DNA from 2 places in the Ruegeria sp. YTSA075 genome. Region 1 is predicted to be linked to the other one. Evidence: riboswitches for the same ligand, from Rfam matches in the RefSeq annotation. Region 1 holds a riboswitch; the other holds the start of a gene.
What was found. A riboswitch is a leader RNA that binds a small molecule or an ion and turns the genes downstream of it on or off. The one in region 1 is predicted to bind cobalamin.
Positions count from the first base shown of each region.

Region 2: another riboswitch for cobalamin. It lies ahead of AC2FGE_RS15830 (energy-coupling factor ABC transporter permease); the one in region 1 lies ahead of AC2FGE_RS04345 (aromatic ring-hydroxylating oxygenase subunit alpha).

Region 1 covers NZ_JBXWNG010000002.1:249,223-253,432, reverse strand. Annotated here, with positions in the region: gene AC2FGE_RS04350 (FAD-binding oxidoreductase) at 1-845, opposite strand, end outside; gene AC2FGE_RS04345 (aromatic ring-hydroxylating oxygenase subunit alpha) at 851-2,074, opposite strand; cobalamin riboswitch at 2,187-2,390, opposite strand; gene AC2FGE_RS04340 (aminotransferase) at 2,615-3,742, shown strand; gene AC2FGE_RS04335 (helix-turn-helix domain-containing protein) at 4,029-4,210, shown strand, end outside.
Region 2 covers NZ_JBXWNG010000009.1:106,763-110,972, forward strand. Annotated here, with positions in the region: gene AC2FGE_RS15815 (ammonium transporter) at 1-145, shown strand, start outside; gene AC2FGE_RS15820 (amino acid aminotransferase) at 264-1,448, opposite strand; gene sseA (3-mercaptopyruvate sulfurtransferase) at 1,448-2,302, opposite strand; cobalamin riboswitch at 2,444-2,657, shown strand; gene AC2FGE_RS15830 (energy-coupling factor ABC transporter permease) at 2,713-3,390, shown strand; gene AC2FGE_RS15835 (CBU_0592 family membrane protein) at 3,406-3,675, opposite strand; gene AC2FGE_RS15840 (helix-turn-helix domain-containing protein) at 3,675-4,210, opposite strand, start outside.

The DNA of each region.
Region 1 (4,210 bases):
GAGCTTGCGAACAGGATCTCAGCCTTACTGTCATCATCAGGGACCACATCGTCCAGTTCTGGCTGATCGGCCTCGGATTCAATCGGCGCGCCAAAGCTTTCCTGATGGTAGTTGTCCATGTCATAACCCAGCCCGACCAGTGCCTCGCGAACCGCCTGCATAAAAGGTTCCGGGCCGCAGCAATAGACCTCACGCTCGAGATAGTCAGGCGCCATCAGGCCCAGCATCAACTGGTTGAACTGCCCCTGATACCCCGTCCACGGACGATAACGATCTGCTTCTTCAACGACAAATTTCAAATCCAGTCCCGGGGTCCGGCTGGCCATGTGTTCCAGCCGCTGACGAAAGATGATCTCGGACGGTCGCTTGGCGCAATTGATAAAGACAATATCCAGATCACGCCCCTCATCCCACATGCAGGTGGTCATCGACATCATCGGCGTGATGCCGGACCCGGCAGAGATGAACAGGTATTTGCCTGCCGTGCTTTGAACATTCGAAAACAGCCCGGCAGGCCCGATGGCTTTGATCCGCATGCCGGGTTGTAGGTTGTCCAACATCCAGCGCGTGCCGATGCTGTCTGGCTGGGCCTTGGCGGTGATCGTGATCGACCGTGGCCGCGAGGGAGAAGAAGAGATCGTGTAGGTGCGATGCACAACCCCACCCGGTTGTCCTGGAGCCGGGATTTCCAAAGTCAGGAACTGTCCGGGGTGGTACGCAAACATCGACCCAGACGGGGCGCGAAAAGTGAAACTGGCCGTATTTACCATCTCGGGGACGACTGACACACATTCCAGTGTTTCGGCATCCTGCCAGATACTCACAACAGTGTTGAGATCTTTCATCACCGCTACTCCGCCGCCACTGTTTCGGGGGCCAAGCGACCAACCAGCGTGTTGCAATACCAATCCACGAATTGCAGCACACCAGATTCCTGCGTCGGCGAATACGGGCCAGGCACATAGGCCGGGCTGTTGATACCCAGTTGATTATCCTCGACCACCTGACGGTCTTCGTCATTGGTGGCAATCCAGACCTCGGTCAGACGTTTCAGATCGTAATCGATCCCTTCGACGGCATCCTTGTGAACCAGCCATTTGGTTGTGACCTCGGTCTCAGTCGGGCTGATTGGTGTGACCCGGAACACGATGGAATGATCAGCCAGAAAGTGGTTCCAGGTGGTTGGATAGTGGAATTTCAACAATGCACCTGCATCCGCAAAGGGCGATCGGCCCAGCCAGCGCCGCACAGCGGATTTCCCATCCATTGTATAGCTTTGCGCCCCTTCCTTCAGAGGCATCCGAGCCATACGGAATTGCCCGCCTTCATGCAGGTGGAATTGCGAGGGCATCCCGGCGGCTTCGCATCTGTCAAAATGGGCTTGCATGTGTAGCGGCGTCTCACCCCCTTCGATTCCAGTGACTGCAGGATCATCAGGGAAGGTGCGGCACAGCGCGGGATGGTTGCCACCGCAGTGGTAACACTCGCGGTTATTCTCCCAAACCAGCTTCCAGTTGCCGTTCTCAATGATTGAACTTTCAAAAGCCACTTTGGCGTTGCCCAAATCATGCGGCTCAAGATAGGGGCGTGCGGTATTGGCGAACATGTCGAAATCTGGGGGGTTATCAGCCAGACAGATGTAAACCAACCCGGCAAGCTCACGGCAATGCACTGTCATCAGACCGTGCTGTTTGGGATCGAAATCCGACCCCATATCACGCGCCCACAGCAATGAGCCATCAAGCTCATAGGTCCATTGGTGGTAGGGGCACACCAGTTTGGGTGCATTGCCTTTTGCAGCCTTGCAGATGATCGAACCACGATGGCGGCAGGTGTTGTGAAACGCCCTTACGTGGTTGTCTGCACCACGTACAATGATCACGCGATAGGCACCCACGGTATAGGTAACATAATCCCCTGCTTTCGCCAGTTCACAAGCCGGAATGGCAAACAGCCAGTCGCGATAGTGGATGGCTTCAAGATCGGCCTGAAAAACCTGAGGATCGGTGTAAAAGGCCTGCTCGAGCGCGTGGCCGGGGATGCGACGTGCCAACAGGCTTTGAATGCTGTTCATTTCTGGCTCTCCTGCCGCGCCCCGCGGCATTGCTTGGGCAGATGACAAGGAGGAACCGTCCGGAAGCGCGCGAGGAACACGTCCGAAACATGTGCCCCCACCGCCACCCGCGGTTTGACATATCTGCGAGGCTGGTTTCCGGACTTGAAAGGGGCTTGCGCCCGGCTACGACACCTTCCCGGGATCCTCGTCCCAGTGGTTGATTGTCGAACCTGACCTTCCTTACCGTTGCGGGGGCAGCGCCGGAATTTCACCGGCTTCCCAATTCTCCGCTGCCTGAGACTCAAACAGCGGCACCTCACATGCGCAGGATAAAGTCGTGCCGTTCATATGCTGAGAGACATGCGACATTTTCAGTTTCAAAACAGACATCTTGATGTTCGGGTCGAACCAGCGTTCGCGGAGTAAATTTCTACCATACATCTCAGGCACAAAACCTGCCTTCTTCCGCTTGGTTGGTTTGAGGTTATAAGGGATCTTCATGGCCTGTGCCGTCAGTGACGTGCCAAAGCCCCAAATGCTGAGAGTAGGAGAGCCCCAATGGAAATCAGACCCTTTGGCGTTGAGATGTGGATGAATGAGTTCGAAACAACCTGTGAGCTCAATTTGGCTGAGACCTGCGTTCAGTCCATCACGCTGGGCGAACTGTTCGACATGGCTGGCCAGCACAACAGCATTCTGAACGATCTGTCATCCATGAAGATGACCTATGGCGCAATTGAAGGGTCAGAGCGTCTGCGCGACGCGATCTGTGGCCTGTATGACAATCAGGGCCGCGACAATATCCTGACAACACATGGGACCATTGGCGCGAACTCTCTGGTGCATCAGACACTGGTGTCGCGTGGTGATCACGTGATCTCTGTAATCCCGACCTATCAACAACACTATTCCATCCCCGAAAGCATCGGTGCAGATATTGAACTGCTGCATCTGCGGCCCGAAAACGCCTTTTTGCCCGATCTGGATGAGTTGCGAGCGATGGTGCGACCCGATACGCGCCTGATTGCGATCAACAATCCAAACAACCCAACCGGCGCGCTGATGGATCGTACGATGTTGGAACAGATTGTAGAGATCGCGCGTGGTGTCGATGCCTGGCTGCTTTGTGACGAGGTCTATCGCGGAACGGATCAGACAGGCAACGGCTTCACCGCCGCGGTCGCGGACCTGTACGAAAAAGGGATCAGCACGGCGGGCATGTCCAAGGCCTATTCACTTGCTGGGTTGCGGGTTGGCTGGATCGCGGGACCCAAAGAGTTGATGCATGATGTGATGATCCACCGGGACTACAATACCATCTCGGTCGGCAAGATCGACGAAATGCTAGCCGCTATGGCGCTGGAACACCGCGACAAGATACTGGCGCGTGCGCACCGGATCACCCGCGAAAACCTGCGGATCGTTCAGGATTGGATCACGAACGAGCCGCTGCTCAGCTGGGTGCCGCCAAAATCCGGCACTACGGCCTTGCTGAAATACGATCTGCCAATGTCCTCGCGCGATCTATGCGTGACGCTTTTGCAAGAAGAAGGTGTGATGCTGACGCCGGGCAGTGCGATGGACATGGAGGGCTGGCTGCGGCTTGGCTACTCCAACCCGACAGAGGATCTTAAAGTCGGTCTGGCCCGGTTCTCGGAGTTTCTGGCGCGCCACGCCAAGTCATAGCTAACCAAAGGTCCGCGCACAAAAAATGCAGATTTGAAACCTGTTAACACCCCCTCAAACGTCCTGTCCGATCAAAAGAGACGACAAACCCCATGAAATTGTTAGATGTCAGATCACATGCTGTAGAGGGCATGAAGAGGCTGCAGCGCGAGACCACCCGTGGTCGATTTTCAGAGAGTAAATAATATTGGAATCCGCTACCCAATTCGTTGATACCGCCTTTATTGGGCTATGCTTGTTTTGTGCTAATCTGCTGTTTTTGCGAAAGCGCGATACCGGTGTGTTCATGCCACTGGCCGCTCTGTTTCTTATACAAGGCCTGTCCTCTCTTGGCGCTTTGATCGCCGACGCGTCGGGAAGTGAGGACGAGTTCAATCTTGTGATGCGCGTCAGCGTGCTTGTGGTTCTGTTCGATTTCGCAAGCCCCTTTTTGTTCTGGCTCTATGTCCGGGCCTTGACCAGCGAAGC
Region 2 (4,210 bases), on a different contig from region 1:
TGTGTTCACCTTCGTCGGCGCTCTGATCGTGTGGTCCATCCTCAAAGCGGTGATGGGCATCCGTGTCAGCGAAGAGGACGAGATCAATGGTCTTGATATGGCAGAACTGGGTATGGAAGCTTATCCGGAGTTCTCCAAAGGCTAAGACCTGAGATAACCTCTCGAAGGCCGGGCGTTCTTGCCCGGCCTTTTCTTTTGCTCGACTCTGAAAACAAAAAAGCCGCACTGATCTGAGCGGCTTTTGTTTCGCTATGAAGTGCCGCTTAGACTCCAACGTCTACAATCGCCTTCGCCAGAATAGGCACTGTAGTCGCATTCAGACCGGCTATGTTCAGGCGGCTGTCGCCGACCATGTAGATCCCGTGGTCCGCACGCAGTTTCTCGACCAGTTCAGGTGCAGCACCCAGACGCGAGAACATACCGCGATGTTGGGCGACAAAACTGAACCGATCCGACCCGGTCAGACGCTGAAGCTCATCCGCCAGCTGCTGACGCAGACCCAGCATGGAGAGGCGAACCTCCTCCAGCTCAGCGGCCCAGTCGGCGCGCAAGGCGTCGTCGTTCAGGATGGTGGTCACGACCCGTGCGCCATGATCCGGCGGGAACGAATAGTTCTGGCGGTTCAGGAAGGCAAGCGTCGACTGGTTCAATGACGTCTGCGCCGCATCATCGCTGATCGCCATCAGTAGGCCGGTCCGCTCACGATAGACGCCGAAGTTCTTCGAACAAGACGCCGCGATCAGGCACTCTTTGACAGACGAGGCCACCAGACGGGCTGCCTGCGCGTCTTCCTCAAGACCGTCGCCAAAGCCCTGATAGGCGATGTCGATCATCGCAACCAAGCCTTGCGCATTGATTAGGTTCACGACCTCTTGCCATTGCACCATGTTCAGGTTCGCGCCGGTCGGATTGTGGCAGCAACCGTGCAGCAGAACCACGTCGCCCGCCTTGGCGGTTTTTAGGTCCTCGATCATACCGTCGAAATCGACGCCACGGGTTTCGCCATCGAAATAGCGATAAGCGACCGTCTCGATGCCCAGATAATTCAGGATCGACAGGTGGTTGGGCCATGTCGGGTTCGATACAAATACGCGCGCCTCAGGGTTGGCCATACGGATCATCTCGAACGCCTGACGGCAGGCACCTGTACCACCCGGAGTCGCAACGGCCGCAATATTGGCGCGCGGCACCGCATCGCCAAGGATCAAGCCGATCATCGCATCGGAATAAGCCGGATCACCGGCCAGACCGGTATAGGCTTTGCTCTCCTGCTCCTCCAGAATGCGCTTTTCGGCAGCTTTGACCGCACGCATTACCGGGGTAACACCTTCGGCATTCTTGTAGACGCCAACACCCAGATCGATCTTTTGATCGCGCGGGTCTTCGCGGTACATCTGCATCAGCGCCAGGATCTTGTCGGCTGGCTGCGGCTTAAGGTTTTCGAACATCAGGTCTCTCCAGTTGCGACGGGCAGGGTTGGGAAGGCACCCCATTCAGCCCAGGAGCCGTCATAAAGCGCGTGGTCTTTTTTACCCATGCGCTCAAGCGCAAGGCTAAGGATTGCCGCCGTCACACCCGATCCGCATGAGGTGATTGCAGGCTTGGACAAATCAACGCCTGCGGCTTCGAACACAGCGCGGCACTCTTCGGGTGATTTCATCGTCCCGTTCTTGTTCAACAGCGTTCCGAAGGGCACATTGCGTGAGCCGGGGATATGGCCCGAGCGCAAACCTTCGCGCGGCTCTTGTTCCGTTCCGGCAAAGCGGGCGGCGGAACGGGCATCGATGATCTCATGATCAGCCAGCTTGGCGGCGGCAGACACTTGTGTCACGTCGCGCACCAGATGGTTCTGAACCCGCACGGTCATATGACGATCCCGGATTACTGGGGGCAAATCCTCGATCTCGCGCCCTTCGGCCTGCCATTTTGGCAGACCGCCATCCAGCACGGCAATGTTGTCCTGCCCCATCAGGCGGAACATCCACCAGACGCGCGCAGCTGAGGACAGGCCAGAGCCATCATAGACAACCACCTGATGTCCATCCCCCACGCCCATCGAGCGCAGGCGTGACATGAACTTCTCGACCGGAGGCATCATATGCGGCAGGTCCGAGCGATGATCGGCAATATCGTCGATATCAAAGAACCGCGCGCCCGAGATATGACCTGCATCATATTCGGCTTTGGCATCGCGCCCATGCTGCGGCAGGTACCACGACCCATCCAGCACCCGCAGATCGGGGTCCTTGATATGGGCGGCAAGCCAGTCGGTGGAAACCAGGGTTTTCGGATCGTCTTGCATCAAAGCCTCCCCTAAGCGAGTCTGAGTTTCCCTATATCCGAGCGGCCAAACGTGCAAGCCATGCCAAGGCCTGCACTCCTGGGAACTGGCAATTTTTTCCAAACATACGCGTTTGCCTGCTTGACAGGTGGCACCCGGTGCCAGACACCTGCCTGACATGGTTTCCGAAGGGGAATTTCCCCCGAGGAATGAAAAGGGAATCCGGTGCGACAATACCTGTCAATTCCGGAGCTGCCCCCGCAACTGTAGGCGGAGTTTCACCCCATCATGGCCACTGACCGAAGCAATCGGTTGGGAAGGCCGGGATCGAAGCCAATCCGCAAGTCAGGAGACCTGCCATGTGCAAACCGGGTGAAAGCCCAATTTTGAAACCTTTCTGCCGTCGGGTGTGACGGGAAGGAGACCAAACTATGCATATCGAACCGGGCGTCGTAAATGGCGCCAAACTTGTCCTGAGCTACGCGACCGCAACCGGCGCGGGGCTCTATACCGCTAAACTGGCATGGGACAGTCTGAAAAGCAGCGGCCTTGCCAGCCTCGCCATTCGCTCAGCCCTGACCACGGGGCTGGTTTTTACCTTCTTTGAAGTATTGCCACACTTCCCGGTCGGAGTGTCAGAAGTACACTTCATTCTGGGATCGACCCTGTTTTTGTTGTTCGGTGCAGCCCCTGCCGCCATCGGCTTGATTGCGGGCCTGTTCATTCAGGGATTTTTCCTGGCGCCTTTCGACCTGCCTCAGTTCGGGATGAACATGACAACACTGCTGGTGCCGCTTTTTGCGCTGCAGGCCTTGGCCAATCGCATCATCGCACCGAATACGGCCTACATTGATCTGAAGTATTCTCAGGCGCTTGCGCTGTCGACGGCCTATCAGGGCGGTGTCGTCATCTGGGTGGCGTTCTGGGCCTTCTATGGCCAAGGATTTGGTGCAGAAAACCTCACCGCCGTCGTCAGCTTTGGCGCTGCGTACATGCTGGTTATCCTGGTTGAACCGCTGGCTGATCTGGCCGTTTTGGCCGCGGCAAAATCCATGCGGGATTTTGGCCGGATTGGCCTGTTTACACCACGCCTTCACAACGCTGCATAACCCTGTTGCGCCGCGCTACCCTGCGCGGCGCAACCTGAAATGCTGAATGATACCGATCACGCTAATGACAATCCAGAAGCCTTCAATCAGCATCGACGCCAGATTGAAGTTCTGAAGCAGCGAATAGACAATCAAAACGGACCCCAGCAGATTTACGACGGGAAAGGCCAGATCTTCGGAATTCATGTATCGCATCTGCGTGGCGAAATAGGCAGCAACCACGATCAGGGCCCCGAAAGAGCCGATGGCATCCACAATTGTCAGGCTGTTGAAAAACTCGCTCATCAATGAACCTTGCCGTTATCTGGAACATCTGGCTGTTGCGCATAGTGATGCATGTTCAAAAACGCCGCCCCTTCAGCGCCCGCTCGATAGCCATGCGGGAGATCCGCTGCAAATCGCAGCCCCTGACCCGATTGCAAGGGCACCCAAGCCTCACCTTTCAGAATGTCCAGCGTGCCGCTGAGCACAAAGACCTCCTCGGTCACACCAGCGGCATGGGCGGGGGACTCATGGCTTTGGTTGGGGGCGAGCTGGACGTGAAACGTCTCTGCCCCCAATGCTGGATCAAAGGGAAAGACAATCTTAACCTCGATACTGCCGGGAAAGGTGACGGTCTTAAAAACCGAAGGATCACCATTCACGGTGTCGATCAACGCGCTGAGCGGCAGTTGAAACCCTTTGGCAATCTTCCACAGCGTGGCGATCGTCGGGCTTGATTCGCCCCGTTCGATCTGACCTAGCATCGCTTTGCTGACGCCTGTCATCTCAGCGACTTTCGACAGGCTCAACCCCGAAGCGGCCCTCACATCCCTTAGCT